2 regions of the Streptomyces sp. NPDC052107 genome follow, and region 2 is predicted to be linked to the other one. Evidence: riboswitches for the same ligand, from Rfam matches in the RefSeq annotation. Region 2 holds a riboswitch; the other holds the start of a gene.

What was found. Region 2 has a riboswitch for cobalamin ahead of AB0M27_RS29830 (HoxN/HupN/NixA family nickel/cobalt transporter). Riboswitches for the same ligand answer to the same signal wherever they lie in the genome.
Positions count from the first base shown of each region.
Region 1: linked by a shared signal. The riboswitch ahead of AB0M27_RS16105 (cobalamin biosynthesis protein) and the one ahead of AB0M27_RS29830 (HoxN/HupN/NixA family nickel/cobalt transporter) in region 2 are both predicted to bind cobalamin.

Region 1 covers NZ_JBFAWG010000012.1:51,247-66,904, forward strand. The annotation lists gene AB0M27_RS16045 (nucleopolyhedrovirus P10 family protein) at 1-107, shown strand, start outside; gene AB0M27_RS16050 (enoyl-CoA hydratase/isomerase family protein) at 144-947, opposite strand; gene AB0M27_RS16055 (helix-turn-helix domain-containing protein) at 1,109-1,330, opposite strand; gene AB0M27_RS16060 (ABC-F family ATP-binding cassette domain-containing protein) at 1,654-3,252, opposite strand; gene AB0M27_RS16065 (hypothetical protein) at 3,373-4,194, opposite strand; gene AB0M27_RS16070 (VOC family protein) at 4,543-4,956, shown strand; gene AB0M27_RS16075 (hypothetical protein) at 4,973-6,538, opposite strand; gene AB0M27_RS16080 (alpha/beta fold hydrolase) at 6,765-7,892, opposite strand; gene AB0M27_RS16085 (class II aldolase/adducin family protein) at 8,092-8,754, opposite strand; gene AB0M27_RS16090 (lysozyme) at 8,943-9,698, shown strand; gene AB0M27_RS16095 (inorganic phosphate transporter) at 9,842-11,080, shown strand; gene AB0M27_RS16100 (hypothetical protein) at 11,115-11,342, shown strand; cobalamin riboswitch at 11,485-11,627, shown strand; gene AB0M27_RS16105 (cobalamin biosynthesis protein) at 11,725-12,678, shown strand; gene AB0M27_RS16110 (cobyric acid synthase) at 12,675-14,219, shown strand; gene cobN (cobaltochelatase subunit CobN) at 14,216-15,658, shown strand, end outside.
Region 2 covers NZ_JBFAWG010000037.1:412-16,069, reverse strand. The annotation lists gene AB0M27_RS29875 (sigma-70 family RNA polymerase sigma factor) at 1-381, opposite strand, end outside; gene AB0M27_RS29870 (hypothetical protein) at 560-1,243, opposite strand; gene AB0M27_RS29865 (copper chaperone PCu(A)C) at 1,414-1,935, opposite strand; gene AB0M27_RS29860 (heavy metal translocating P-type ATPase) at 1,932-4,205, opposite strand; gene AB0M27_RS29855 (hypothetical protein) at 4,205-4,450, opposite strand; gene AB0M27_RS29850 (YcnI family protein) at 4,643-5,380, opposite strand; gene AB0M27_RS29845 (hypothetical protein) at 5,420-6,007, opposite strand; partial or broken gene AB0M27_RS29840 (PepSY domain-containing protein) at 6,127-6,915, shown strand; gene AB0M27_RS29835 (metalloregulator ArsR/SmtB family transcription factor) at 6,986-7,345, opposite strand; cobalamin riboswitch at 7,426-7,616, shown strand; gene AB0M27_RS29830 (HoxN/HupN/NixA family nickel/cobalt transporter) at 7,643-8,752, shown strand; gene AB0M27_RS29825 (GNAT family N-acetyltransferase) at 9,360-9,848, opposite strand; gene AB0M27_RS29820 (trypsin-like serine protease) at 10,267-11,109, opposite strand; gene AB0M27_RS29815 (S53 family peptidase) at 11,731-12,984, shown strand; partial or broken gene AB0M27_RS29810 (ArsR family transcriptional regulator) at 13,078-13,257, shown strand; gene AB0M27_RS29805 (hypothetical protein) at 13,282-13,662, opposite strand; gene AB0M27_RS29800 (adenylyl-sulfate kinase) at 13,830-14,789, shown strand; gene AB0M27_RS29795 (SCO5389 family protein) at 14,834-15,226, shown strand; partial or broken gene AB0M27_RS29790 (zinc ABC transporter substrate-binding protein) at 15,540-15,658, shown strand, end outside.

The DNA.
Region 1 (15,658 bases), on a different contig from region 2:
GAGCCATTGACGTGGCTCGGCAGGTCCGCATGGCCGTACGGGATGCGCTGGAGGACCGCCCGACGGTGGCGGTGTTGATTACGGCGGTCGGTGGCGCCGCCCTTTAGGGGCCCGCACCGTCCGAACGACCGCCGCTCCCACGGTTACTCGCCGAGGCCGGCCAGATCCCGAAGCCGGCGTGCCTGAGCGGCACGCTCGGCGGCACGCTGGGCCTCGTAGTCACGGCCCGGCGCCCCGCGCAGCAACGCCTTGGTCTCAGTGACGGCGTCCCGCGGCGCGGCCAGCAGCGCAGCCGCCAAGTCCCGCACGGCCTCGTCCAGTTGGTCGCCGGGCACGGCGACGTTGGCCAGCCCGGACGCCACCGACTCCGCCGCGCCGACGAACCGTCCGGTCGCGCAGATCTCCAGGGCGCGGGCGTACCCGACGAGGCCGACCAGCGGGTGCGTGCCGGTCAGGTCGGGGACGAGACCGAGGCTGGTCTCGCGCATGGCGAACTGCACGTCGTCCGCGACGACCCGCAGATCGCACGCGAGCGCGAGCTGGAACCCGGCCCCGATGGCGTGCCCTTGGACAGCGGCGATGGACACGATGTCGTTCCGCCGCCACCAGGTGAACGCCTCCTGGAACTCGGCGATGCTCGCGTCGAGCCCGGCGTCGTCACGGCGTGCGAGTTCGATGAAGGTCGGCTCGCCCGGGATCCCCTCCGGGGTGAACATCTGCCGGTCCAGCCCGGCGGAGAAGGACCTGCCCTCGCCGCGCAGCACGACGACACGAACGGAGCCCGGCAGCAGTCGGCCGGCCTCGGCGAGTGCGCGCCACAGGGCGGGGCTCTGCGCGTTGCGCTTGGCCGGGTTGGCCAGCGTCACCGTGGCGAGCGCGTCGTCGACGGTGAGCCGTACGCCGTCCTTGTCGAGTACAGGAGCGAGGTCCTGGTCGGGCGAAGCCATGGGGCGCCTCCGATGGGTGCGGTCATCCGGGCATGCCTACGGCATGCTTAAGTGACTGCACAGTAACCACCCGGCTGATCTGGGGTCCCCCCGGGCCCCTCAAGGGCCCAGGGGGGAGGCCGACCGGGTGACCACCATCGAAGCCGATGGGCCGCCCGGCGTCAGGACGATGCGGCCTTCTTGCCCCGGGTCGCTCCGCCACGCCCACGAAGCGTGACGCCCGACTCACTGAGCATCCGGTGTACGAAGCCATACGAGCGGCCGGTCTCCTCGGCCAGCGCCCGGATGCTCGCACCGGAGTCGTACTTCTTCTTCAGGTCTGCCGCGAGCTTGTCGCGCGCGGCGCCGGTCACCCGGCTGCCCTTCTTCAGAGTCTCGGCCACCCGTGCCTCCTCATGGGAAGTGCGCTCTGGTCTCCTCATGATCACCCCTCTTGGGCCTGATGGCCACCCATTCGGCAAGGTCCGTGAGACATCGTTGTGACGACAGGAGTGGACCCCCACAAGCGGAATCAAGGATTCCATGGGGTGGTGTCGAGGGGGCCGAACGGGTGGATTCGCGAAGTGCCAGGTCAGGGACGCGAGACGGCCGATCCCTTGGTACGCAAGGGATCGGCCGGGAAATCCGTGTACGACACACCTCGATACGAGGAGATCTCACACAGATGATGGATCACGGATGAGCCGAATGATCCATACGCAGTGGATCACGCCAGGGCGACGAGGTCCGCGTAGTCGGAACCCCACAGGTCCTCGACGCCGTCCGGCAGCAGGATGATCCGCTCCGGCTGGAGTGCCTCGACGGCGCCCTCGTCGTGCGTGACGAGGACGACCGCGCCCTTGTAGGTGCGCAGAGCGCCGAGGATCTCCTCGCGGCTGGCGGGGTCGAGGTTGTTGGTCGGCTCGTCGAGCAGGAGCACGTTCGCCGAGGAGACGACCAGGGTCGCCAGGGCGAGACGGGTCTTCTCACCGCCGGAGAGGACGCCGGCCGGCTTGTCGACGTCGTCGCCGGAGAAGAGGAACGAGCCCAGCACCTTGCGGACCTCGACCAGGTCCATGTCGGGGGCGGCCGAGCGCATGTTCTCCAGGACCGTGCGGTCCGGGTCGAGGGTCTCGTGCTCCTGGGCGTAGTAGCCGAGCTTGAGGCCGTGCCCGGGGACGACCTGGCCGGTGTCGGGCTTCTCGACCCCGCCGAGCAGGCGCAGCAGGGTCGTCTTGCCGGCGCCGTTGAGGCCGAGGATGACGACTCGGGAGCCCTTGTCGATGGCCAGGTCGACGTCGGTGAAGATCTCCAGGGAGCCGTACGACTTCGACAGGCCCTCGGCCATCAGCGGGGTCTTGCCGCAGGGCGCGGGCTCCGGGAAGCGGAGCTTGGCGACCTTGTCGGACATCCGGACCTCTTCGAGGCCGGAGAGCAGCTTCTCGGCCCGGCGGGCCATGTTCTGCGCGGCGACCGTCTTGGTGGCCTTGGCGCGCATCTTGTCGGCCTGCGCGTTGAGGGCGGCGGCCTTCTTCTCGGCGTTGGCCCGCTCCCGCTTGCGGCGCTTCTCGTCGGCCTCGCGCTGCTGCTGGTAGAGCTTCCAGCCCATGTTGTAGACGTCGATCGTGGACCGGTTGGCGTCCAGGTAGAACACCTTGTTGACCACGGTGTCGACGAGATCGACGTCGTGGGAGATCACGATGAAGCCGCCGCGGTAGGTCTTCAGGTAGTCCCGCAGCCAGATGATCGAGTCCGCGTCGAGGTGGTTGGTCGGCTCGTCGAGGAGCAGGGTGTCCGCGTCCGAGAACAGGATCCGGGCCAGCTCGATACGGCGGCGCTGACCGCCGGAGAGGGTGTGCAGCGGCTGGCCGAGAACGCGGTCGGGCAGGTTCAGCGCGGCGGCGATGGTGGCGGCCTCGGCCTCGGCGGCGTACCCGCCCTTGGTGAGGAACTCGGTCTCCTGGCGCTCGTACTGCTTGAGGGCCTTCTCGCGGGTGCCGCCCTTGCCGTTGGCGATGCGCTCCTCGTTCTCGCGCATCTTGCGGATCAGTACGTCGAGGCCGCGCGCGGAGAGGATGCGGTCGCGGGCGAGGACGTCCAGGTCGCCGGTACGGGGGTCCTGCGGGAGGTAGCCGACCTCGCCGGAGCGGGTGATCTGGCCGGAGGCCGGGATGCCCTCGCCAGCCAGGCACTTCGTGAGGGTGGTCTTGCCGGCGCCGTTGCGGCCGACGAGGCCGATGCGGTCGCCCTTGGCGACACGGAAGGTGGCGTTCTCGATGAGGACGCGCGCACCGGCGCGCAGCTCGATACCGGAGGCGGAGATCAAGGACAGACTCCAGGGCGTACAGGGATTTGGCGGGTGGGCGGCTGAGGACGTTCCCGCCGTCTAATGCGCGAGGAGAATGGCCATGGGAAGAAGTCTAACGGGGTCATGCAAGCTGTTTTTCTACGTCCGCGCGTTCGGTCCGTGCCGGGCGGATCGGTGCGGAAGATCGTTGCCGAGGGGCGTGCGGCCCGGGACGATCCGCCCGAGGTCGTCCAGGGCCACGAGCTGCCCGGTCCAGGCACCCTGCGCGCACGGCCGGGCGATCAGCAGGGCCGTGCCGCGCCGTACGGCGCCCTCGGGCCGGAACGCACAGCTCTGGCCGGCGGGCAGCACCCAGCGCAGGTCGCCGTCGGCGATGCGGTACGCGGTGACGCGCTGGGGGGTGACGACCGCGAGGATGCCGTGGCCGAGGAGTCGCAGCACGCCGGTGCCGCCCTGCGCGGGGAGCCACTCGGCCCAGTCGGGCAGGGCCCGGTGCCAGCGCACCGAGCGCCCGTCGGTGTCGGCCAGGAGCCCGTCCTCCCACAGCGCGATCACTTCCACGCGCGTGGTCAGCACGGCGAGAGGCCGATGCCCCACGCGCGCGTACCGCCAGCGCAGCGCGCCGGTACGGGTGTCGTAGGCGGCCACGTCGGCGCCCCGCGCGCGGAGGGTCCACGTTCCGGCTCCCGGCTGCGATTGCCAGGGCGCGGGGCGGACGAGACGGTCCTCGTAGGGGGTGGGGCGCAGGTGGTGGGCGACACCGAGAAGACAGAGCGCGAGCACGAGGGCGACCGCTCGGCGGACGCGTGCGGGAGCGATCACCGGCGGCGTGCCGGACGCCGGCGCCCGGTCGCGGGGACCGACGGCACCGCTGTCGGGGCCGAGGCCGGTGCCGCCGCTGTCGAGGCCGCACGCCGTCGCAGACGCGGGCGGCGGGGCGACGGCGGGCGTCGGCGGCACGTGCTCACGGCGGGACTCCGCCGAACGCGCAGGCACGGCAGGCGTCGGCCCGAGAGACCCGCGGCCGGCACGGGGTGGTCGTGTCCCGTGCGGTGGAACGGCCACCTTTCCCCCTTCGCTGTCCACGGCCCTGGATCAGAGGGCGAGCGTAGTGAGGGCGGGCGGCCGGGGACGGACGCCGGGCGGGCCGGGGGCGGGAAGTCGCCCGTTCGGGGGCCCGTCAGGGGGTGAGGCCGGCGGGGCGGTCCGACGGCTGAAGCAGTGCGACGCGTTCCGCTGAGGCCTGTCAGTGGCGGCTGCAAGACTGAACGAGGCGCCACGGAACCGACGCACGAAGGAGTGATCGGCATGGCAGGCATGGGCGGCGGACGGCCGAGCCTCTACCCCACGCTGCTGTACGCGGACGCGAAGGCGGCGATCAAGCAGCTCACGGAGGCCCTCGGCTTCACCGAGCTGTCGGTGTACGAGACGGAGGACGGCAAGGTGATGCACGCGGAGCTGGTCCAGGGCAACGGCGCGGTGATGATCGGCTCCAAGGGCCGCGGCGGCCTCTTCGACACGGCGATGAAGGACGCCGGGCCCGCCGGGGTGTACGTCGTCGTGGACGACGTGGACGCCCACCACCAACGGGCCCTGGAGCACGGCGTGGAGATCCTGTTGCCCCCGACGGACCAGGACTACGGCTCGCGGGACTACATGGCCCGGGACACCGAGGGCAACATCTGGAGCTTCGGGACGTACGCCCCCGAGATCGGCGCCTGAGCGGCCCCCGCGCCGCTCATCCTCCGGTGTGCACGTGGAAGGCGGCCCGGCGTACGGCCTTGGCCAGGGCCGGGTCGGGGTGCGCGGCGGCGAGCGCCACCAGGACCTGCACGGTGCGCGGGTGCCCGACGGCGCGGACCTCGTCGAGCAGCTGGGGGACGGTGGGCTGCACCGCGGACTCCAGATGCCGGACCAGCATCGGCGACTCGCCGTGGTCGGCGACGGCGGCGGCCGTGTCCACCCACAGCCAGGTCGCCTCCTCGCGGGTGAGCACCTCGTGGGCGTCCTCCGGGTCGATCCCGTCGTGCTCGGCGAGCCACAGCAGGGCGTAGGGCCGCAGGGCAGGCTCGTCCACGACGGCGCGTACGTCGGGCTCGGCGGGGGCGCCGACGACGCGCAGCGCCTCGAAGGCCAGGCCGCGCAGCAGCGCGTCCTCGCCGCGCGCGGCGTGGATCAGCTCGGTGACGGCATCGCCGACGGTGCGGGCGGCGAGCCAGGCTCGGTATTCGGCGCGGGCGGCGTTGGGGCGGAGCTGGGCGCAGCCGCGGAGCATGTCCTCGGCGGACTGCTCGATGTTGCCGGCCGGGCTCTGCGCGGCCACGCAGATCTGCTCCAGCTTGACCCAGACCGCCCAGCTGCCCAGCGGCGTGAGGGTGGCCTGGCCGTCACCGTAGGTCAGCGCGCCGACCGAGGCGAGGGCCCGCAGCGCCCAGTCGAGGAGGGGTTCGAGCGGGGTGTCGCCGGTGGGCGCGGCGTCTTCCGGTACGACGGCCGTGAGTTCCGCCGGGCTCGCGAAGTCGGCCGCCGGGCGCGCGGGTCCCGGCTCGGACGGCCGCCGCGCCCCCGGCAGGGCCGGCTGTGCGGACCCCGGCTCGGACGGCTGCCGGGCCGCCGGCACGGTCGGCCGCGCGGGCCCGGGCTCGGCGGGCTGCCCGGCGCCGGGCTCGTAGGGGACCTCGCAGCGCTCGGTGCGCAGTTCGGTGACCCGCTGCTGGAGCAGGTCGAGCAGCTGCTCGACCGGGACCGGCCCGGCGGACAGCTGGAGGAAGGAGAGCACCTGGGGCATGGCCGAGACGACCTCGGCGACGGCGGCCGGCTCGTGCTCCTCGGGTTCCGGGGAGGAGAGCGACCATGCGTCGAAGAGGGCGACCCAGCCGCGCAGTACGGCGCTGTCGTCGCGGTCCCAGGCGCGCAGCCGCCAGCCGGGGCGCGCGCTGTCGCCGTGCACCTCGACGAGTCCGGCGAGGCGGGCGGTGTCCCAGTCGGTCCGGATCTGAGCGACGCTCAGGCCCAGATCGGCGGCGGCGCGTCGGGCGGTGGCGTCGGAGAGGGTGGCCTTGCCGTCGGCGGTGGCGCCGTCGCTGCCGGGGCCGAGTGCGGCGTCGGCCCAGCGGGCGACCCGCACGGGGCCGGCCAGCCCGGTGCGGGCCATTCCGGCCAGTTCCGCGGGGGCCGGGGTGCCCTCCGGAGGCCGGGGTGCGGGGCGGCGCGGGCGCCGCTGGTTCACAGCTCTGGGGGCGGCGGCCAGGGGTCGCGGTCGGACGAGTCGGAGCCTGGAGTCGCGCGGGATACGGGACGTCACGAGTGCAGTCTTCCGGTTGACGGTCCGAAAACCCAAACGGAATGTCACGGCGGGCGACGGGGCTGGCCAAGGCACGGGGTTCGGGGCGGGGCGAGGAGTGGTGATCAGGCCACTCGTACGGCCTTAAACGGAATGCCCGGCACCGGGCCTCCCGGCGCCTGCCGGAGGGTCGGGAGCGTCCTCGTAACCCATGGGGTGGCGTCCCCGTACCAGCGGGCCGGCGTGCTCATACCAGCGGGGTCAGGAAGCGGCGCAGCCGCTCCTCGTACTCCTTCGGGTCGGCGTTCCACATCGCCGCGTGCGGGGCCTGCGGGACGGTGTGCAGGGCGACCAGATCCGGGCGGCGGCGGGCGAGCCGGCGGGAGAACTCCCAGGGGGCCACCTGGTCGTCGGGCCCGTGGAAGATCAGGGTCGGCACGGTGAGCACGGCGGGGTCGGTGATCTCGGGGACCCGGTCGGCGTACAGGCCGGTCCGGCCCTGCGCGGCGCGCACGGCGAGCGGCAGCAGGGGCTGCGGGGTGCGGCGGGCCCGGGCGAGGGCGCGCAGCGTGGCCTCCCAGCTGAGCACCGGCGAGTCGAGGACCAGTCCGGCGATGTGCTCGCGCACCGCGGAGCGCTCGGCGGCACGCAGCGCCATGGTGGCGCCGGTGGACCAGCCGAGCAGGACGACCCGGCGGGCGCCGTAGCGGACGGCGTAGCGGATCGCCGCGTCCAGGTCGCGCCACTCGGTCTCGCCGAGGTGGTTCAGTCCGTCCGGGGGGCGCGGGGCGCCGAGGTCGCCGCGGTAGGCGAGGGCGAGGACCGGCACCCGGCGGGCGTGCAGGGGGGCCATGAGGTTCATGGCCTGTTCCCGGGTGGTGCCGAGGCCGTGCACGGCGATCACCCAGGTGTCCCGGGCGCCGGGTACGAACCAGGCGGGCAGTTCACCGAGTTCGCCGGGGACGTCGATGTCGGCGTGGTCGAGGCCGAGGGCGGTGCCGGGGTTGCCGACGTACAGGTTCGGGGTGAGCCACACCGCGTCGCCGGAGGCGAGGGTGCCGTGAGTGACGCGTTCCAGGCGGCGTACGACGGTGTCGGCCGCGTGCCGGGCCGCCTCCAGGACGGGGCCGACGACCGCGTGGGAGCCGTCGCCGGCGAGGCCGTAGGTGCCGGGGCGCAGCGAGGCAAGATCGCGGGTGAGGGTGATCTGGCCGGCGACGGTGCCGTGCACGGTGAGCCGGGGTTCGGTGGGCAGGGGGCGGCCCGCGGGCGCCTTCAGCGCGGCGTCGCTGGCGATCCGGCCGGCGGCGACGGATGCCGCGCCGGCCACGAGGACCGCGGTCAGTGCGGTGGCGGTCGCTTTGACTGGGCGCACGGGTCCAGTGTCGTGGGGGTTGGGCCTACCGGCCAGTGGAAGGGCGGGGCGGTGAGGAGCGCGGGGGTGCGGTCGGTTCGGCGCCGCCGGCCACGTGCGCGGTGGCCGAGCGCCGCTGCGGCGGACACGAGGGACCGGCATGGAAAGGTGAGCGAGGCGGTCGAGGAAGCGCCGGAGCGAGGGATGGGGCAGCACGGTGTCACCTCCGTTGGCCGTACCCCCTCAAACGTTCCCCGACCTCCGCCAGTTGTGCCTCCGTCAGCAGGGACGGGGTCGGGCCCGGTACCGAGGACGCCATCAGCCACAGACGGCACATCCACTCCAGCTGGGCGGTGCGGTCGTAGGCCTGGTCGAGGGTGGTGCCGTAGGTGATCGTGCCGTGGTTCTGCAGGAGGCAGCCGGAGCGGTCGGTCAGGGCGCGGAGCATGTTCTCGGCGAGCTCGTCGGTGCCGTAGGTGGCGTAGGGGGCGACCCGGACGGGGCCGCCGAGGGCTGCCGCCATGTAGTGGACCGGCGGGAGCTCCGGGACGAGCGTGGAGACCGCCGTCGCGTGCACGGCGTGGGTGTGGACGACCGCGCGGGCGTCGGTGGTGCGGTAGACGGCGAGGTGCATGGGCAGCTCGCTGGTCGGCACCAGCGTGCCGAGAACCTGGCGGCCGCCGAGGTCGACGCCAGTGATGTCGTCCGGGGTGAGCCGGTCGTACGGCACACCGGACGGGGTGACGAGCACCAGGTCGCCGATGCGCGCGGAGACGTTCCCGGAGGTGCCGACCACCAGCCCGTCGGCCACGGTCCGCCGCGCCGTCGCGACCAGTTCCGCCCAGATCCGTTCGTGTTCCGCGTCCCGCCGCTGTCCAGCCATGCCGTGATCCTGCCAGCCGCGCCCACGGAAGGGGGATGGACGGTCGCTTCCGACCGGAAGCGCACAGCGCCGAATGAGCGAAAACATGACGAACCGCCGTAAAGAGGCGATGATTCGCTGATCACCGGGCCTTCAATGGTCTCTCTTGCCCGCCGGACGGTCTTCCGTCCGCCGACCCGGGGAGACACATGGTCCGCGAACGCACCCTTCTCCGTCACCGCGCCGGTGCCCTCGTGGCGACCACGGCGGCGCTCGCCCTCGCGGCCACCGCGTCCGCGGCCGCCGGACCTCCGACGCTGGTCACGGGCCCGCTCCGGGGCCACGACGTCTCGTCCCACCAGGAGCACGTCGACTGGGCGGCCGCCAGGCCCATGGGCGCGCGGTTCGTCTACGTCAAGGCGACCGAGTCCACGGACTACCTCAACCCCTACTTCTCCCAGCAGTACGACGGCGCCCGTGCGGCGGGCCTGTACCGGGGCGCGTACCACTTCGCACGGCCGGACAAGTCCTCCGGCGCCGAGCAGGCCGCGTACTTCGTACAGCACGGCGGCGACTGGGTCGCGGACGGCAGGACCCTGCCGCCCGCGCTCGACATCGAGGACAACCCGTACAGCAAGAAGCACAAGTGCTACGGGGTGGGCAGGACGCGGATGGTCCGTTGGATCCGGTCCTTCAGCGACGAGATCAAGCAGGAGACCGGACGCCGCCCGGTGATCTACACGACGACCCAGTGGTGGCGGCTCTGCACCGGCAACAGCCGTGCGTTCGCCAAGAGCCACGCCCTGTGGATCGCCCGGCACGGCACCTCGCGGCCGGGGACGCTGCCGGGCGGGTGGCGGTACTGGACGATCTGGCAGTTCGACACCGACGGCCGGCTGCCGGGTGACCAGAATCTCTTCAACGGCTCCACGAGCCGGCTGCGGACCTTCGCGCGGGGTCGGTAGCCAAGGGGTGCCTGGGCCGCCCGAGCCGATCGGAACCTCAACCCCCCTCTTAGGACATCCCTACGCCTGTCGCAGTTCACCTTCTGTTCACTCAGGTTGCCTACGGTCATCCAGCCAATGACCTCGAACGATTGCCTGGGTAAATGGAAAGCTTCTCGCTGATCCTCGCGATAGTGGTGATAACCGCTCTCGCGTTCGATTTCACGAACGGTTTCCACGACACCGCCAACGCGATGGCCACGACCATCTCGACAGGCGCCCTGAAGCCCAAGATCGCGGTGGTCATGTCCGCCGCCCTCAATCTGGTGGGCGCCTTCCTCTCCGTGGAGGTCGCCAACACGATCTCCAAGGGTCTCGTCGACGAGAGCGGCATCCGTCCCGAGGTCATCTTCGCCGCCCTGGTCGGCGCGATCCTCTGGAACCTGCTGACGTGGCTGGTGGGCCTGCCCTCCAGTTCCTCGCACGCCCTGATGGGCGGTCTGATCGGCGCCACCATCGCCTCCGCCGGCTTCGGCGCCGTGCACGGTGACGTCCTGGTCACCAAGGTGCTGCTCCCCGCGGTCGCCGCGCCGATCGTGGCGGGCGTCGCCTCGATGCTGGCCACCCGGTTCTCCTACGGCATCGGCGGCAAGGCCGAGGGCGAGGCCACCCGCAAGGGCTACCGCGCCGGCCAGATCGCCTCCGCCGGCCTGGTCTCCCTCGCCCACGGCACCAACGACGCCCAGAAGACGATGGGCATCATCACCCTCGCGCTGATCACGGGCGGCGCCATCGCCCCGGGCTCGAACCCTCCCACCTGGGTCATCCTCTCCGCCGGCCTGGCCATCGCACTCGGCACCTACATCGGCGGCTGGCGGATCATCCGCACCATGGGCAAGGGCCTGACCGACCTGGAGCCGCGCCAGGGCTTCGCCGCCCAGACCAGCGCCGCGACCGCCATCCTGGCCTCCTCCCACCTGGGCTTCTCCCTCTCCACCACGCATGTCGTCTCCGGCTCGGTGATGGGCGCGGGCCTCGGCCGCAAGGGCGGGGTGGTCCGCTGGTCCACCGCGACCCGCATGGCCGTCGCCTGGGTGCTCACCCTCCCGGCCGCCGCGCTGGTCGGCGCGGGCGCCGAGTCCGTCACGGACCTCGGTGACTGGGGCACCGCCGCGGTCGCCGTCTTCCTCGTCGCCGCGAGCGCCGCGATCTGGAAGGTCTCCCGCCGCGAGGTCGTCGACCACACCAACGTCGTCGACGCGCCCGAGGAGCCGGCCGGCGTGGTGACCACCGCCATCGCCGCGGTGACCCCGCCCCCGGCGGGCACGATCACCGAGGACCTGACGGCCACGATCCCCTCCCCGGCCACCACCGAGGCCGCGCCGCCGGCCGCCACCGTCTGACCCCGGCCACACCGGTAACCAAGGAAGCAACCCCATGAAGATCGACTGGTCGGCCCTCGGCTCCGTCTTCGGCGTCAGCCTCGTGTTCACGGTGGGCCTGGTGGCCCTGTTCACCCTCGGCGTCAACGGTCTGGCGCGGCGCGAGAAGGCCGCGGCCCAGGGCAGCTCAGCCACCCTCGCCGTCACCGGCGCCTACCTCTGCTTCGCCGCCTGCGCGGCCGCGGTGTCGTACGGCATCTACCTGATCGTCTCCAAGTCCTGACCGAGCAGCACCGATCGGGCCATCCGAAGGCTCCCCGCCGTCCGTGACGGAGGGGAGCCTTCGCCATGCCCACGGGTCACGGGCGCCCCACGATGTGGGGATCGGCACACTCTCCCCGCGCAGGTCAACGGCAAGTTGACGGCCGTTCCGGGCGCGTGGTGGACTGCCCAGGCCATGTACGGCGGCAGGAGAGGAAGCCGGTGCGAATCCGGCGCGGTCCCGCCACTGTCACCGGGGAAGAACCCCCGGGAGCCAGGAACTCTCACCGCCGAATCTCGTCGAACCAGGGCGCGGACACCCTGAGTGAGGACACAGATCGCCATGCTCGGCTGCCGAAGGACCAGTACCAGGCCCGCTCCTGTACCCACGGCCGGCTGAGCCGATGGGTGCCGATCGCTCCTACGCGTACGGCGCCGCCGCCGGCCTTCTCGGTGACCTGCTCCTCGGCGATCCGCGCCGCGGGCATCCGGTCGCCGCGTTCGGGCGTGCGGCCGCTGCCGTGGACCGCGCGTTGTGGCACGACCACCGCGGCTGGGGCGCCTTGCACACCGTCGTGTGCGCCGGTGGCGCCGTCGCACTCGGCACACTGACCGCACGCGTCGTACGCCCCTCCCCCACCGCCTCCGTCGCGCTGACCGCCGCCGCCACCTGGGCGGTCGTCGGCGGTACGTCGCTCGCCCGGGAGGCCCGCACGATCGGGCGCGCCCTGGAGTCCGGGGACGTCGAGGCGGCGCGGGCGCGGCTGCCGCATCTGTGCGGCCGGGACCCGCAGGCGCTGGACGCCGACGGGATCGCCCGGGCCGTGGTCGAGTCGGTCGCCGAGAACACCTCCGACGCCGTCGTGGGCGCCCTGGTGTGGGGGGCCGTGGCCGGGGTGCCCGGGCTGCTGGGGTTCCGGGCCGTCAACACCCTGGACGCGATGGTCGGTCACAGGTCGCCCCGATACCGGCGCTACGGCTGGGCCTCCGCCCGGCTGGACGACCTGGCCGGCTGGCCGGGGGCCCGGCTGACCGCCGTACTCGCGGCCGCGGCCGGACCCGACCCGCGGGGTGCCCTGCGCGCCTGGAAGGCCGACGCCCACCAGCACCCGAGCCCCAACGCCGGGCCCGTGGAAGCGTCGTTCGCGGGGGCGCTCGGCGTCCGGCTGGGCGGAACGCTCTCCTACGGCGGCCGGGTCGAGCACCGGCCCGTGCTCAACGGGGACACCGGCCGGGCCGTCCGGGTCACCGACATCGACCGGGCCGTCCGGCTCTCCCGCCGCGTCGGCCTGCTCGCGCTCGGCGGCACGGTCGCCGCGCGCCTCCTCGTCAAGGGTCTGAAGGGACGTGGGAAGTGAACGGGGGACTCCTCGTCGCCGGCACCACCTCCGACGCCGGAAAGAGCGTCGTGACGGCCGGGATCTGCCGGTGGCTGGTGCGCCAGGGCGTGAAGGTCGCGCCGTTCAAGGCGCAGAACATGTCGCTCAACTCCTTCGTCACCCGCGAGGGTGCGGAGATCGGACGGGCGCAGGCCATGCAGGCCCAGGCGTGCCGGATCGAGCCGACCGCGCTGATGAACCCGGTGCTGCTCAAACCGGGCGGCGAGCAGAGCAGCCAGGTGGTGCTGCTGGGCAAGCCGGTGGGCGAGTTGAGCGCACGCGGCTACCACGGCGGGCGGCAGCAGAAGCTCCTCGGCACGGTGCTGGACTGCCTTGCCGAGTTGCGGGGCACGTATGACGCGGTGATCTGTGAGGGCGCGGGCTCGCCGGCTGAGATCAATCTACGGCGGACGGACATCGTGAACATGGGGATCGCGCGCGCTGCGCGGCTGCCCGTGCTCGTCGTCGGCGACATCGACCGCGGGGGCGTCTTCGCCTCCTTCTTCGGGACCGTCGCCCTGCTCTCGCCGGAGGACCAGGAACTGGTCGCCGGGTTCCTGGTGAACAAGTTCCGCGGCGATGTCTCCCTGCTGGAGCCCGGTCTGGAGATGCTGTACGGCCTCACCGGGCGGCGTACGTACGGCGTGCTGCCGTTCCGGCACGGGCTCGGCATCGACGAGGAGGACGGGATGGGGGTCCCCCCGCGCGAGCGAAGCCGAGCGTGGGGGAGGGTCTCGCTGCGCGGCACCGTCCGCGAGTCGACCGTGGCTGCGCCCGTCGGTGCGGATGTACTGCGCGTCGCCGTGTGCGCGATCCCGCTGATGTCCAACTTCACGGACGTGGACGCGCTGGCCGCCGAACCCGGTGTCGTGGTGCGGTTCGTGGACCGGCCGGAGGAGCTGGCGGACGCGGACCTGGTCGTGATTCCGGGGACCCGGGGCACGGTCCGGGCGCTGGAGTGGCTGCGGGAGCGCGGGCTCGCGGACGCCCTCGTCCGAAGGGCTGCCGAAGGACGCCCGGTTCTCGGCATCTGCGGCGGCTTCCAGATCCTCGGCGAGCGCATCGAGGACGAGGTCGAGTCGCGCGCCGGCGCGGTCGACGGGCTCGGTGTGCTGCCCGTACGGGTGCGGTTCGCGCGCGAGAAGACCCTGACCCGGCCGTCCGGGGAGGCCCTGGGCGAGCGGGTCGAGGGGTACGAGATCCATCACGGGGTCGCCGAAGTCCTCGGCGGAGAAGCCTTCCTGGACGGCTGCCGGGTCGGCCGGACCTGGGGCACGCACTGGCACGGCTCACTGGAGTCGGACGGCTTCCGCCGGGCCTTCCTGCGCGAGGTGGCCGCCGCCGCGGGCCGCCGCTTCGTGCCCGCGCCGGACACCTCCTTCGCCGCGCTGCGCGAGGAGCAGCTCGACCGGCTCGGCGACCTGATCGAACAGCACGCGGACACGGACGCGCTGTGGCGGCTCATCGAGTCGGGCGCGCCGCAAGGACTGCCTTTCATCCCACCGGGAGCGCCTGCATGAGCACAGTGTTGTTGTTGTCGACCGCCGACACGGATCTGCTGGCGGCGCGGGCCTCCGGCGCGGACTACCGCATCGGCAACCCGACCCGGGTGGACGTCGAGCAGGAGCTGCCGGGGCTGCTCGCGGGCGCGGACCTCGCCGTCGTACGGCTGCTGGGCGGCAAGCGCGCCTGGGAGGAGGGGCTGGCCGTCCTGAGGGCGTCCGGCGTGCCGACCGTGCTGCTGGGCGGCGAGGCCGTACCGGACGCCGAGCTGATGGCCGAGTCGTCGGTGCCGGCCGGTGTCGTGGCGGAGGCGCTGAAGTACCTGGTCGAGGGCGGGCCCGCGAACCTGCTGGAGCTGTCCCGGTTCCTCTCGGACACCGTGCTGCTGACCGGTGAGGGCTTCGAGGAGCCGCGCAAGATGCCCGAGTACGGCGTCCACGGCTCCTACGAGCTCCAGGACGGCCGGCCGACCGTGGGCGTGCTCTTCTACCGGGCGCACGAGCTCAGCGGCAACACCGCCTTCGTGGACACCCTGTGTGACGCGATCGAGGCCAAGGGTGCCAACGCCCTGCCGGTGTACTGTGGTTCGCTGAGGGGTGCGGACGCCGGGCTGTACGAGCTGCTGGGGAAGGCCGACGCGCTGGTCGCGACCGTGCTCGCGGCCGGCGGCACGCACGCCTCGCAGGCGTCGGCGGGCGGTGACGAGGAGTCCTGGGACATCGGCGCGCTCGCCGATCTCGACATCCCGGTTCTGCAGGGGCTTTGCCTCACCTCCTCGCGGGCCGCGTGGGAGGAGTCGGACGCCGCCCTCTCCCCCATGGACGCGGCGATGCAGGTCGCGATCCCGGAGTTCGACGGCCGGCTGATCACCGTGCCGTTCTCCTTCAAGGAGCAGGGTCCGGACGAGGTCCCGGTGTACGTGGCCGACCCGGAGCGGGCCGCGCGGGTGGCCGGAATCGCCCTGAGGCACGCGCGGTTGAGGCACAAGCCGAACGCGGAGAAGAAGGTCGCGCTGGTCTTCACCGCGTACCCGACCAAGCACTCCCGGGTCGGCAACGCGGTCGGTCTGGACACGCCCGCGTCGGCGGTGCGGGTGCTCGACGCCCTCCGGGACGCCGGGTACGGGCTCACCGAATACCCGTCCGGCGGCGACGAGTTGATCCACCGGCTGATCGAGGCCGGCGGCCATGACGTGGAGTGGCTGACGGAGGAGCAGCTGGCGGCGGCGCCCGCGCGCGTCCCGCTGACCGACTACCGGGCCTGGTTCGAGAAGCTGGACCCGGACCTCGGGGAAGCCATGGTGCAGGCGTGGGGCGAGCCGCCGGGCAGCCTGTACGTCGACGGCGAGGACATCGTGCTCGCGTCCCTGCAGTTCGGGAACGTCGTGGTGATGATCCAGCCGCCGCGCGGCTTCGGCGAGAACCCGATCGCGATCTACCACGACCCCGACATGCCG
Region 2 (15,658 bases):
CGGCTGAGCCAGTTCGGCGGCCAGCTGCCAGTCCGGTACGTCCGACAGACGGGGGCGGGCGGCGGCGTACCGGTAGCTGTCGATCACCGCTCGGCGGGCGATGGACAGCAGCCAGGCCCGCGCCGAGGAACGCCCCTCGAAACGGTGCAGGCTGCCGAGCGCCCGCAGGAACGTGTCCTGCGCCAGATCGTCCACCGCCTGGGGATCGCCGCACAGATGGGCGACATAGCGCTGGACGTCCCGGTGCAGGGCGCCCACGAATTGCTCGACCGCGTCCGCGTCACCGCCGCGGGCGGCCAGCGCCCATGCGGTGATCGATTCGTCGAGCGCTGCCGGAGTGTTGTTCCGGGTGCGCGAGGTGGGCAGGGCAGAAGTAATCACCTGGTGTCCTTCTCGGGTCAACCGTGATCCGGACCAGGGCACGCCACAGCGCACGGTCCGGTGAAAGTGGGAGAGACGGCCCTACGGCGTCGCTGCGGCGCTACAGCGCCTGTGCAGTCGTACGGCCGTGGCCCGAGGCGCACACGGCAGCCGGGCAGCCTCGGAAAACCAGCTGTCTTCAGGCGACAGCGGTTCCCACGGGCGGACCCCGAGAAGTGATCGCGTGGACGAGAAGGAGGAGACGCGGCGCCCGGTCCGAGCGGCGACGCCGCAGGTGGACGCGCGGGCGGTCCGGGGTGGCGGGCAGGGCGAGCAGCAACCGCAGCGGTGCCGCCAGCCAACCGGCCGTCACCCGCAGGATCCGGAAGGTGGCCTTCTCGCCGTACGCCAGCCACAGGCCGCACAGCACCGCGGCGAGCAGGTGGGCAGCCAGCATGCCGAACGACGACCAACCACCGTTCATGGAGTGACCCATGTGATCCATGGGGCTCATGCCTGTGTGGTGCATAGGCATGGCGCCCATGTCCATGGAGCCCATCGGCATCGAGCCGTCCATGGAGCCCATGCCGCTCATGTCCACGGAGGCGGAGCCGTCGGACGTGCCGGACATCGACTGGGCGTAGGAGAACGCCTCGTGCAGCACCGTCTGGCCGGCGACCATGACCGTCACGATCAACGGCAGCCCGCGTTCACGCCCCGCCAGACACCAGCCCACGCCACCGGTCACGGCCCCGCCGGCCGCCAGCACCCACACGGGCACGTTGCTGCCCGACATCAGGACGTGGCCCAGGGCAGCGAGCAGCACGCACATGGCCGCGAACACCGCGGCCCGTATCGCGCGAGCACACCACCCTGCTGTCATGGCGCCTCATCCTCGCATCCGGGCTTCGGTCGTCATGCGTGGGTACGGACATCCACGGGGGACCGTACTCAATCCGCAAGGTGTGATCCAGACCACGACAACCGGCTGGAACTCGACGACACTCTGCCCCGACGTCTAGGAGAGGACTTCTCCTCTCTCAGGGCGGGCGATCATGGACCGCTGTCGCTCGGCCGGATCACGACCGCGGTCGTCACGACCGGTGCGCTGCGCTCGAAGTGCAGCGTGAACGGCACGAGGTCACCCGCTTGCCAGCCGGCCCCGGCCCGCAGCGTCGCGTCCACACCTCGCGGCGACATGGACAGCACGCCGCCCGCAGGGACGGCTGCCGAGGTCACGTCCGCCTTGTAGGCGGCCCGGACGCCCAGCGTGCGGTGCCCGCTGAGGGTGATCCGGCCGTGCGTGGCGGTGGACGTCACGTTCACCAGCCGGTCGTCCGCGCCACCGACGTTGGCGATGTCGAAGAGCGCCGCGGTGTCCGTGCTGTCCCCGTACGGCAGGAGGACCCGCCCGTTCGAGACGGTGATCCGAGCCGGGCTGCCCGCCTTCCCGGCCCCAGCCCAGGTCGTGAGCCCGCCCAGGGCGAGGCTGCACGCGGCCACGGGCGCGAGCGCGGCGAGCAGGGTGTCGGTCAGCCGACGGCCTGTGGGTCGCCAGGGACGCTGCTCGGTCATCGGGTACGCCTCCGGGCGGGAGCGGGCGAGGGCTGCCAGGCGCGCAGCCGCAGGCTGTTGCCCACGACCAGGAGGGAACTCACCGACATCGCCGCCGCTGCGAGCATCGGATTGAGCAGGCCGACCATGGCGAGCGGCACGGTCACGACGTTGTAGCCGAAGGCCCAGACGAGGTTGGCCCGGATCGTGCCCAGCGTGCGCCGGGCCAGCCGGACGGCGTCCGCCAACGCCTCGATGTCCCCGCGTACCAACGTCACGTCGGCGGCCCCGATGGCCACGTCCGTGCCACTGCCCATGGCGATGCCCAGGTCGGCTCCGGCCAGGGCGGCGGCGTCGTTCACTCCGTCGCCGATGACGGCAACGCGGTAGCCCTGCTCCTGCAGGTCCCGTACGAGGTCGGCCTTGGCCTCGGGAGTGCAGCGGGCGTGCACCTCGTCGATGCCCAGAGCCGCGGCCACGGCCTGCGCGGGTGCCTCACGGTCACCGGTGGCGAGCACCGGCCGCACGCTGAGTCGCCGCAGCCGGTCCACGGCCCGGTAGCTGCCAGGCCGCACCACGTCCCCGACCTCGATCATGGCCTCGGCCACACCGTCCACCCGGACCAGGACGGGCGTGCGGGCGGCGGCCTCGGCCACCGACAGCGCGTCTGCCAGGGCGGTAGGCAATTCCCCGTCCGGGGCGAGGACTTCCACCAGCCGGCCCTCGACCAGGCCGCGCACGCCCCGCCCCGGCACTGCGGCGAACTCACTCACGTCCGGCAGCGGCCCCTCGGGGAGTTCCCGCCGGGCGTACGCGGCGATCGCGCGGCCCAGGGGATGCTCCGAGCCGTGCTCGACGGCACCGGCCAGTCGCAGCACCACCTCCCTGCCGAGCCCGGCCGGTACTGAGGTGACCCGGGCGACGGTCATGTGGCCGGAGGTGAGCGTGCCGGTCTTGTCCAGGACGACCGTGTCGATGTGCTGGAGCCCCTCCAACGCCTGGGGTCCGCTGACCAGCACGCCCAGTTGGGCACCGCGGCCGGTCGCGGCCATCAGCGCGGTCGGCGTGGCCAGCCCAAGCGCGCACGGGCAGGCCACGACGAGCACGGCCACGCACGCGGTGACGGCGGCCTGCGGGTCAGCCCCGGCACCGAGCCAGAAGCCGAGACAGGTGACGGCCAGCGTCAGCACGAAGGGTACGAAGACGCCTGCCACCGTGTCGGCCAGCCGCTGCGCCCGCGCCTTACCGGCCTGGGCCTCGGTCACCAGCCGGGTGATCCGGGCGAGCTGGGTGTCGGCGCCGACGGCCGTGGCCTTCACCAGGAGCAGCCCGCCGGCGTTGGCAGCGCCGCCGACCACCGCCGAACCCGGCCCGACCTCGACGGGCTCGCTCTCCCCGGTGACCAGGGACAGATCCAATGCGGAACTGCCCTCCACCACCTGCCCGTCGGTGGCCACGCGCTCCCCAGGCCGCACGACGAAGACCTGCCCCGGCGTCAACCACTCGATGGGAACAAGCCGTTCGTCGTCGCCTTCGCGGACCGTCACCTCTTTGGCGGCAAGTTGGGCCAGCGACCTGAGCGCGGCCCCGGTCCCGCGCCTGGCCCGTGCCTCCAAGAACCGCCCCGCCAGGACGAACAGCGGTACACCCACAGCCGCTTCGAGATAGAGGTGCGCCGCGCCGTCCGAAACCGAGGGCACCAGAGTGAGCGGCATCCTCATGCCGGGCTCCCCGGCACCACCGAGGAAGAGCGCGTAGACGGACCAGGAGAAGGACGCCACCACGCCCAGCGACACCAGGGTGTCCATGGTCGCCGCCGCATGCCGAAGCCCCCGCGCCGCACGCACGTGGAAAGGCGACGCGCCCCACACCGCGACCGGCGCGGCCAGCGCGAAGCACAGCCACTGCCAGTTCCGGAACTGGAGCGCGGGCACCATCGACAGCACGAGCACGGGCACCGCGAGCAGCGCGGTGATCAGCAGCCGAACCCGCTCCTGGCGGGCTTCATCGGAGCCGCCCGTGTCCCTGCCCTCGCGCGTCTCAGGCGGCTTGGGCGGTTCGGGCAGGGCAGCCGTGTAACCGGCCTGCTCGACGGCGGCGGCGAGTTCCTCGGGGCTGATCCGCGGCGGGTGGCTCACACGCGCCCGTCCGGTTGCCAGATTGACGGTCGCCGTGACCCCGTCCAGCTTGCCGAGCTTCTTCTCGACGCGCCGCACACAGGCTGCGCAGGTCATGCCGCCGACGGTCAGGTCGGTCGTCACCAGATCGGCGGCCACCGGTTCCACGCCCATCAGTGGCCACCCCCGTGCATGTCCCCCATGTCGTCCGTGCCACCGCCCCCGCCGGGGTCGCCGTCCCCCTGGCTCGTGCCGGTGTCGTGCATGCCGGGTGCGACGGGCCCGGCGGCGGCACCGACGGCGTACGACACCGTGAACATCAGCACCAGCAGAAGAAGGAACCCACACAGGGCGGGCGGAGGCACCAGCTTCCGCAGCACCGCACCCGCGCCGGAGGAGGTTTGCCGGGACTCGTCCATCAACCGCGTCTCCAGATCACGTCGTACGGCGTCGGTCGGATCGCGCCGTACCGCATCAGAAGTCGGGGCCGCCGGGGGCCGAGTTCCGGAGCAACGTTGTGGTCCGCGTCACGCGAGGGACAACTGTGCCCGGGGGGGCCGCGACGACGGAACGCTGCCCTGCCGACGGCTGTCGTCGGCAGGGCAGGTGCGCTACTCCGTCCGGGATCCGGCGGAGCGGCCGCGCAGGACGGCAAAGCCCGCCGCTGCCAGGCCCAGCACCCCGACGAGCAGCCCGGCGATGCCGAGACCGCGGGCCGTTGAGTCGTCGGCGGAGGCGGTCGGTTTGGCGCTCTCGGAACCCTTCGAACTCGTCGGCGAGGCGGTCGAAGTGCCGGCGTCCTCAGCACCCTTGGCGGTGAGCTTGAGCACGGGTGCCGGGTTCTCCGGCTCCTGGCCGCCCTGGGCCTCCTCGATCCAGCGGACGATCTTGCCGTCGGAGTAGGTCTGCAGGGTCTTGAAGGTCAGCTGGTCGGTGTCGTCGGGCAGCTGGCCGAAGGCGACGTCGAAGTCCTCGTACTGCCCGGGTGCGATCTTGCCGCCGCTGAAGGTGATCTCGGAGACGGCGTCGGTGATGGTGCCGTCGTCGGTCTTGACGGGCGTCTTCAGCTTGGTGTTGGTGACCTGGGCGGTCCAGCCGTCCTGCGGGTGGACCAGCACGCCGAGGACGGGGTGGTCGGTGGGCAGGAAGACCTGGACCTTGGTGGTGGCGGCGTTGTCCTCCTCGTTCGGCACGCGGAAGGTCAGCACACCGTCGGTGGCACCCTTGGCGTAGCTGTCGGGGTGGACGGTGACGTGCGCGGAGGCTACGCCCGCGGCAGCAAGAAGTCCGGCGGCGGTCAGGGTGGTGACGGCGCCGGCGCGGCGCAGGGTGGTGCGGGTCCTGGACATGAGGTGAAGGAGCTCCGTACGGAAGAAGGGATGTCGGGGTCAGATCGCGTACGACATTCCCGTCGGCGGCCCCCGCCGGTGAACGGCGTACCTCAGCCGTACCTGCCTGAGCGCCCATGACTCACCGCCGGCCCGACGCACAAGCCCTGGCCCGGCCGGCGCGCGCCACACCCCGCCGGCCACCTGCCGCCAGGCGGCAAGTCCCGGCACGAACGCGACCGCCCACCGCAGCAGCGACCACAGGGCCACCTCACCGCGCCGCAGCCACCAGGCCAGCAGCAGGGCCGCCCCGGCATGCGCGGCGGTGGCGTTCGGTGTCAGTGCATGAGGCGCTTGGACCATCCGCATGCCGTGCATGACCATCGCGGCGTGATGGGGCTCGACGGCGTGGAAGACAAGGTGCAGCCCGCCCTGGGCGGCCAGCGTCCCCGTGCCGATGGCGACCAGCGACCGTTCACGGCCACCCAGCAGACAGCCGACCGCGAAGACCGGCACGAACCCAGCGGCCTGCACCCACACCGGCGGCGCCATGCCCGTGGCCATGGCATGCCCTCCGGCAGCGAGCAGCACGCACAGCACGGCGAACACCGCCGCGCGCACGCTCCGCACCGCCAGGGACACACTCACGGCACCTGATGCTGCCACGCGCCCAAAGTGTCTCTCCCCCGGCCCATGCATACGCATCACCGCCCGCGGAGCTGTTACCTGGTCGACCTGCCTCCTCCTTACGAGTCGGACGCGGGTGCCGTTCAGTTCCCGGCCACCTCGGGGTCGGCGTGTGGGCGGCCGGCGGCCTGTTCTTCCTGTCGGCGACCGGCCTGACCTGGTCCACCTACGCCGGAGCCAACATCGGCGACCTCCGCGAAGCCCTCGGCCAGTCCACCCCCTCCGTCACCTCGACGGTGAACAGCGGGCACAAGGAACACGGCTCCATGGCGGGCATGGACATGAACGGCATGGACATGGGCTCGCACTCCGGCGCACGCTCCGACGTGGGTCTCGACGCCGTCCTGAAGACGGCCCGCGCCGAGGGCCTGTCCGACCCGGTCGAAATCGTGCCGCCCGCGGACTCCTCCGCCGCCTACGTCGTACGGCAGATCCAACGCAGCTGGCCGGAGAAGCAGGACTCGATCGCCGTCGACCCGGCCACCGGCAAGGTCACCGAAGTCCTGCGCTTCTCCGACTACCCGGTGCTGGCCAAACTGACCCGGTGGGGCATCGACGCCCACACCGGCACCCTGTTCGGCCTCGCCAACCAGATCGCGCTGGCCGGCCTCGCCCTGGCCCTGAGCCTCCTCATCCTCTGGGGCTACCGCATGTGGTGGCAGCGCGGCCGCGGCTCCGCCTTCGGCCGCCCGATTCCCCGCGGCGCCTGGCAGCGGGTGCCGGTGTACGTGCTGGTGCCCTGCATCACGGTGGTCGCCGTCGTCGGCTACTACGTCCCGCTGCTCGGGATCCCGCTCGCCGGCTTCCTCGCGGTGGACATCGTCCGCGGCTGGGTCACACGCCGTCGTACGGGGCACGCACACGCCTGAACCGAGCGGCCGCACCGACGCGGGAGCGTTGCGCGACGCTTGCCGCGATCGCGTGCGGCCGCGGATCTCGTCATGCTTCTCGGGACACGCAGTGTTCGAGCAGCGCGGCCATCGGGCCCTCGACGAGCCGGTAGCGCACGATTCGGCCGTCCTTCTCGCTGTGGACAATGCCTGCGGTCCGCAGCAGGCGCAGAGCCTGGGACACGGCGGTGTCCCTCATGCCGGTGGCGACGGCGAGGTCGGAGACAGCGATGGGGCCGGCCTCGTGAAGGGCGAGCAGCAGGGACAGGCGCCCAGGATCCGAGAGCAGAGAGAAGCGGTCGGCCCAGGCGCGTACACGCTCGGGTTCGCCGACGGCGGCGATGGCGTCGCAGACTCGATGGCCGTCGATGGTGCGCTGCCCGGCGCGTTCCGCGGGGACGAGATGCATGGGCCCATCATCGCAGTCCGCGAAATCCCGCCTCAATACCTGCTCAGTTATGCAGCCTTGCAGCCTCAACCTCCGGCCTTCTAGGGTGAGCGGGCCGTGGTGTTCGGGAAGACCGGTGACAGTCCCTCAGGGTCTCAGTCCGGAGCGGCCCTCGCCACTGTGATCGGGGAGTTCCCGCCCCATGCATCGCCACTGGCCTCGCGGCCGGGAAGGCAGGGGCGGGCGCGATGACCCGTCAGCCAGGAGACCGGCCACGGCAGCACGAAGCTGATCCACGAGGTGCTGGAGCGTGACCGTATGACCATGCCCGCAGGCGTGCCCGAAACCGCCGCCTCCCCTTCCTTCCGCTGGCGGCGCGAGGACACCGTCCGAACCGCGGGCCTCCTGGCCGTGATCGTCGCTTTGCACGTGGTCGCCTTCGGGATCCTGTTCCTGCTCGTGGTCCCGCGCCACTACGAGGTCGGCTCCAAGGCGTTCGGGGTGGGCCTGGGCATCACGGCCTACACCCTCGGCATGCGGCACGCGTTCGACGCCGACCACATCGCCGCGATCGACAACACCACCCGCAAGCTGATGGCCGACGGCAAGCGGCCGGTCTCGGTAGGCTTCTGGTTCGCGCTCGGCCACTCCAGCGTGGTGGTCGTCATGGCGGCGCTGGTCGCGGGCGGCGCAAAGCTCGCCGGCACCCTGATGAACGACGGCTCCCGCACCCACCAGGTACTCGGCACCGTCGGCACCACGGTCTCCGGCGGCTTCCTGTACCTCATCGCCGCCCTGAACCTCGTCGCCTTGGTCGGCATCGCCCGCGTCTTCAAAGCGATGCGGGCCGGGCACTACGACGAGACGGAGCTGGAGGCCCACCTCGACTCACGCGGCTTCATGAACCGCATCCTGGGCCGCCTCACCAAGTCCATCCGCCGCCCCGGCCAGATGTTCCCCCTCGGCTTCCTCTTCGGCATCGGCTTCGACACCACGACCGAGGTCCTGCTCCTCGCCCTGGCCGGCAACGGCGCCGCCGCCGGCCTGCCCTGGTACGCGATCCTGTGCCTGCCCCTTCTCTTCGCCGCCGGCATGAGCCTCTTCGACACCCTCGACGGCACCTTCATGAACTTCGCCTACCAGTGGGCCTTCTCCAACCCGGTGCGCAAGGTGTTCTACAACCTCACCATCACCGGCCTGTCCATCGCGGTGGCCTTCTTCGTCGGCACGATCGAGCTGGTCGGGGTCCTGCACGACAAACTGGGCCTGAGTGATGACGTCTCCGGCTGGATCGCGGGCCTGGACCTGGACAACGTCGGCTACGTCATCGTCGGCCTGTTCGTGATCGTCTGGGCCGCAGCCATCGCCTACTGGCGCCTGGCCAAGGTCGAGGAGCGCTGGAGCACCCGCACCGCAGACGCCGGCTGACGGCGCGCCGTACTGCCGGTAGCCATCATCGGGCCAGCCGCATCCTCGGCCGACCGCTGCGTCGCCTGGCGTACGGCGGCGCGCCAGCATTGAAGTCGGAGCAGCGTCGACAGCGAAACGCGGCAGACCCCGAACGTGCTCGCCGGAGCGGGCGGATGCTGCGAACAAGCGGCGAGCACGGATTCGCGGCAACGGACGGTCTCCCTATGACCGGCTCGACATCTTCGAACGTCTCACGGCTTCGCGCAGAAGCCCCGTCGGGATGGCTCCCGGAAGGGCTTCACCGTTGCGCCCTCTCTCACGGACGCCCCTATGACGGGGGGACGCTGGATACCGTCCTGACCAGGTTGAAGACCGCTCGGGCGACATATCGCAGGGCTGACCCCGCACAGCGCGGCGACAGACACCTCGCTGCCCAGGCGGTGACGCCGAGGAGACCGAGGGGCGTCCTGGGGTGCCCGAGGTAGATCATCTGGTTCGACATGGCGACGGCGATCCCCCGCCAGGGCAGAAACTACGGCACACACGGAGCGCGCGACCTACAGCGGCTCCTGCACGCCGGCCACCATGCAGGCGAAGCCGGTGCCCCGCCAACCGGCACACCGCGTCATCCCGAAACAATGCGAAACTCGAATTCGGGACGGTCCCATGGCACGGCGGGAGGGTTCGCGAACGCGGTCCCGGTCCGCACCGCACCGACGCGGTGGTAGAAGCCCTCGGCGGGAAGATGCGACACGACCTTGACACGGTCAAGCCCGGCGGCACGGGCCTCGGACTGCATGTGCGCAACGAGCAGCCGTCCAATACCACGTCCTTGCGTGTCGTCGGCGACGAACAGCAGGTCGAGCTCCGGTGGAGCGAGGACGAGCGAGTAGAACCCGATGACCCGGCCTCCATGCTCGTCGGCACCGACGGCCACAAAGGCGCGGTGGGCTTCGATGTAATCAGGACCGACCCGGTAGCCCGCCACTGCGGCTGCGTACTTACCCTCGTAGGCGCCTGAGCCACGCACGAGCCGCGTGAGCCGTTTGGCATCCCGCGCGACTGCCCTCCGTATCGTGATCGGCTGGCTGATCGGAGAAGTGCGTGAACTCATCGAAAGAGTATTTCGCACCGGAGAGTGCCTTCGTACGGCGGGTCGGCTGCCCGGGCAGGCGCTGCTGCACCGCTCCCGGGAACCGCTCGCCCAGGCCCCGATCGACCACGTCACTGCCGCCGAACGGGTCGCCCGCCAGCAGCAACCAGACGCCCGAACCGCCGCGGAGGAGCCGACACCACGCGAGACCCTGCACCACTTGGTTCGGCGGGGAGTTCCCGTGCCCGTGGTACGCATCGGTCGTACGACACGTGTCGTTACAGCGTCCTTGCTCCGTATGCTCGAAAGCGGAGAGCCGGAGTGCAGCGGTGTCCGCGCCGGACGCTGCATGCCGTCGTAGCCCGCCGCGCGAGGAGCTGCGCCGGAAGCACTGCCGGAGTACGGCCCTTCGCCGTGAGCGGGGCCGGATGAACTGGGCTCAGTCCTCGTCCTGGGCTCGTCGGTAGAGCTTGGCGATGTCGTCGTCGAAGTACGCGGCGTAGGACACATCGTCCTGGTCGCCGCCGCCCTGATGGCCGCCCAGGACGCCGATGACCGTGCCGGTGTGGCTCTTGGGGTCGTAGTCGGCGAGCCAGGGGCTGCCGCTGGTCCCGTCCTCGAGATCGGTGCACTGGATGCGCAGCTGGGTGTCGCTGAACTTCGTGGTGCGGTTCTGGCATGAGATCGGGGTGTCACGGCTGGTGGGATAGCCGGTGATCTTGACCTTGTTGTCGAAGCCGTGGTTTATGCCGAGGGTGTTGCCGCCCAGGATGTCCTGGATGTCCTTGCCGTCCTTCTGGTCGAGGACGAGGAAGGCGACGTCGAGGTCCTCGTCCTGCGACTTGGCCCAGCGGTCGTCGACGATCACCTTGCTGACCTTCCACAGGCCGGTGGGTTCGTCGCCGTTGCGGTAGCCGGGGGCGAAGACCAGGTCGTTCAGCGGCTGTCCGGAGTCGGCGTCGAAGGCGCAGTGGGCCGCGGTGATCAGCATGTTCCGGCCCGGACTCTGCACCACGCTCGCCGTGCAGAAGTGGGCGCCCTGGTCGTCCTTCTCGAAGACCGCGCCGATCCGGGCGTTCTCCTCGGTCCTGCGGGGGGTGTACGCGTTGCCGTCCTTGGCCGGGGCCATCGCGGAGAGGGCCTGGTCCTGGTCCTGCGGGGACTGGCCCCGCTCGCCAGACTTGCCGAAACCGCTGCTCCCGCTGCTTCTGGCCGTATGGGTTTCCCCCGCGGCGTCGCCCACCACTGCGGCTGCCCCGACGATGACCAGCGTCAGGGGCAAGACGGATTTCCTGGCTAGCGAGCGCACAAGGTCATTATCGACGCGGGCCGGGGATTCGGGAGGTGCTTCACCGGGAGGCTCCCGTCACAGTCCACCGTCCCAAAGGCACCGGCCTGACAGCCCACACCCCCAAGGACCTGGACACCGTCACCGCCGAGCTCAATAGCCGCCCGCGCAAGGCGCTGAAGTGAGAACCATGGATCACTTCGTACAGGAGCTGGTGCGGATGATGCGCGACGCCGAGGAGAACACGCTTTCCGCTCGACCAAGCCGTCTTCTTCAACAGCCTCAGCCTCCCCGACGATTCGTCCAGGGCCGTCCGCCGTCTCGTGGCCAGGGCGAGGAACATGCGGACACACCAGCATCAACGGCGATTCACTCGCTCACCGCTGCAGCCTCACAAGACCTGCATCGGCATGGCCTTGACCAGCGTAAGAGGGCGGCCGCATGGTGAACCAACCGGCCCGCAGCTGACCTGACATTCCGTCTGTCGACGCTGTCTTTCGTCATGTGGCCCTTCCAAACCCCCTGAAACCGCACGGAGGCTTGATGCACCGACGCGAGATACCCTCCGGATCCCTGGTGATCCGCCGCCACCAACCGAGACGCCGGATGCGGAGGATGGCAGCCGGCCTCACGGCGACGCTCACACTCACCGTCACCGCCCTCACCCTCGGCCTGTCCACGGGTGCCCAGGCCGCTGCTCTCTCATCCGCCTCCGCGGGTAGGACGGACTTCGGCTGCGCCCATCCCTCGCAAGCGGGACAAGCCCGCTGTTTCGGCGACCTGAAGGCCCACCGCACCCCTTCGGGACGCATGTCACCGTTCACCACCGGATCCCCGACCACGATGGGGTACGTACCGTCCGATCTGCGCTCCGCCTACAAGCTGGGCGGCACCTCGGGATCCGGCCGGACGGTGGCCATCGTCGACGCCATGGACGACCCGAACGCCGAGTCCGACCTGGCCGCTTACCGCAGGGCCTACGGTCTGCCGTCATGCACCACCGCCAACGGCTGCTTCCGCAAGGTGAATCAGAGCGGCCACGCATCGCCGCTGCCCTCCGGTGACTACGGATGGGCCGAGGAGATCAGCCTCGACCTCGACATGGTCTCGGCCGTCTGCCCCGGCTGCCACATCCTCCTGGTCGAGGCGGACTCGGCGAACGTCCCGGACCTCATGCGGGCCGAGGACACCGCCGCCACCACACCGGGCGTCGTCTCGGTCTCCGACAGCTGGGGTGGGTCCGAGGACAACACCGTCACCTCCTACGACTCGCACTTCAACCACCCAGGCGTCGCGATCACGGCGAGCTCGGGTGACTCCGGGTACGGCGTCTCCTGGCCGGCCTCCTCCCCGTACGTCACCGCCGTGGGCGGCACCACGCTGAGCAAGGCGTCCAACTCCCGCGGCTGGACCGAGACCGCCTGGAGCGGCGCGGGCTCGGGCTGCTCGGCCTACGAGGCCAAGCCGTCCTGGCAGCACAATTCCGGATGCGCCAAGCGCACCGTCGCCGACGTGGCCGCGGTCGCCGACCCCAACACCGGGGTGGCGGTCTACGACACGTACAACAACTGCGGCGGCGGAATGTTGTGCGACACCGAGCTTCAACTCGGTCTCGCCCAGGGTGCCGACGGATGGGTCGAAGTCGGAGGCACCAGCGTCTCCTCGCCGATCATCGCGAGCGTCTACGCACTGGCCGGAAACACCTCTCAGGTCGTCAACGGCTCGTATCCGTACAGCCACACGTCGGCGCTCAACGACGTCACTTCAGGCAGCAACGGCTCCTGCGGCGGCAGTTACCTGTGCACCGCGGGTCCGGGATACGACGGGCCGACCGGCCTCGGCACGCCCAAGGGCACCGGCGCCTTTTGACGGCGGCGCCCTCTGGACGACAAGGGCTGGACTCGCACCGCACTGATGCGGCGCGAGCCCAGCCCTTGCCTCCCCTCAGCCCTCCAGCCAGCCATGGAACAGTCCGCCGTCTCGCGCCAACTGCGCCTGCTGCGCGCCCTCGGCCTGGTCACCGGCCGCCGCGACAGCAGGCGCATCGTCTACGGCCTCTACGACGACCACGTCGCCCAACTACTGGACCAGGCCGTCCACCACATCGAGCACCTGCACCTCGGCGTCCGCGACCTCGGCTGACGCACAGCATCCAGGAGCAGTGCGTCAGTTGAGGTGTGCCACCTGCTGCGGCGCCGGGGCCGCGCGCAGCCGGTCGGGCAGCGTGCCGTCGTCGGGCGTTCCGGCCCGAAGCCAGGCCCCCACCGCCTCGGCGTCGGCTTCCGTCGCCTGCGGACCGAGGCGTACGACGACACCACTCGGCCTGCGGTCGGCCCCGCACGGCTGTACGGCGGCGTGCAGCCCGCGGCGCCTGCGGCAGTGCAGCACCCTCGCGAGGCAACCGGTGGAGACCATCACCCCTTGCGGGCACTCCCGGACCGCACGGCGCAGGGCGTCCATCACCCGCTCCCTCGCGGCGGCACGGCATGAGCCGCAGACCACGAGGGTGAAAGGGTGGCTCTGACGGCCGCCTGCGGTATCGCTCATCTCTGAGTCTCCTCCGTATGAGTGAAAGGGATCCCCTGTTTGCCGCCGCGTGGTCCCCAACCTGCTGTGGGAATCGGCCAGTTGCGGCTCTGGTGATTTGACAGCACCCGACCGCACCACCAGCCTATGCTCATGACATCCATTTTCAATACGGGGAGTGGTTAGCCATGCGCGTTGCCTTCGTCGGCAAGGGCGGCAGCGGCAAGACGACCCTGTCGGCCCTCTTCTCCCGTCACCTGGCGCACTCGGGAGCGCCGGTCGTCGCGATCGACGGCGACGTCAACCAGCACCTGGCCCACGCCCTCGGCCTCGACGAGGACGAGGTCTTCGCCGCGCCACCGCTCAGCGCACGCACCGGTGAGATCAAGGAATACCTGCGCGGCACGAATCCGCGGATCCCTTCCATCGAAGCCATGGTGAAGACGACCCCGCCCGGACGCGGCTCCCGGCTGCTGCGACTGCTCGGCGACGACGAGATCCACAGCCACCACGTCCAGGAGGTCAGCGGCGTACCGCTCATGGTCACCGGCGCCTTCGCGGAGAGCGACCTGGGAGTGGCCTGCTACCACTCCAAGCTGGGCGCGGTCGAGCTGTACCTCAACCACCTCGTGGACGGACCCGGCGAGTACGTCGTCGTCGACATGACCGCCGGCGCCGACGCCTTCGCCTCCGGCCTGTTCACCCGCTTCGACATGACGTTCCTGGTCGTCGAGCCGACCCGCAAGAGCGTCTCGGTGTACCGCCAGTACCGCGACCATGCGGCCGAGTTAGACGTCCCCGTCGCCGTCGTCGGCAACAAGGTGACAGGCGAGGACGACCTGCTCTTCCTCAAGGAGCACGTCGGCGACGATCTGCTCGCGCACTTCGCGCATTCCTCCTACGTACGCGCAAAGGAACAGGGCCGCGGCCACGGCGAGCTGGAGCCGCACAACACCCGCACCCTGGACCTGCTGCGCGCGGCCGTGGACGCCCGCCCCAAGGACTGGGCGGCCTTCCAGAAGCACGCCGTGGAGTTCCACCTGCGCAACGCCGCCGCCTGGGCCAACGAGGCCACCGGCCAGGACCTCGCCGCCCAGGTCGACCCGGACTTCCATCACGGCCCCGCAGCCCTGACCGTCTTCGCCTGACCCCACCCCTCCACCAAAAGAACCACAGAACAGGACAGCCCTTCATGTCACTCGACGTCTCCCCGCAGCTGCTCGCCGAAGCCGAGAAGGGCGAGGTACGGGAGCAGGACTTCATGGAAACGGTGCGCACCTCCCTGCCGTACGCCTACGACCTCATCGCGCGCCTCGCCGAGGAACTGCGGTCCGGCACGGCGGAGTTCGCCGACAACCAGACCCCGCCGCCCTCCGAGAAGGAGCGCGGCCAGCTCCTGCGCGCCCTGTCCAGCGACGCCATCCGCGGCAGCCTGGAATGCCACTTCGGCATCGCCCTCGCCTTCCAGAACTGCCACCGCGTCGCCGCCTTCCACTCCGAGGCACGCGGCGGCGAGACCCACATCCGCTTCACCTCGTTCCGGGCGCAGATCCTCAACCAGTCACCGGAGTTCCGCGACTGCTGAACCACTGGCGGTCGCGAGCGCCGACTGCCGGAACCGGCGTTCGGCAGTCAGGCCGCCCACTTCGTCCCCTCGGCGGCCGTCGCCCACCAGGACACCCGGTCCTCGTGAGCGACGGCCGCCAACACTTGTCCCGGCGGCATCCGCCGCACCCCCTACCTGCGCAGCCCCCGAGCAGTCGTACGCATGGTCAAGAGATGGCAACGGTTTTCATCTGACATTGATCTGAAAATCATTTCCATCTAGCGTCGAAGGTGTCGCCACACGGTCGGCGCGTGTCTGCCGCGCGCCCGGCATCGCCAGAAGGAGCTCCCGCATGTCCACCGCCCCCGCCTCCCGTTCCATCCGGCCGACCGCGAGGATCGCACTGGTCACCGCGACGGCCGCCCTGACGGCCGTGACGGCGACCGCCTGCTCGACCTCGTCCTCGCACAC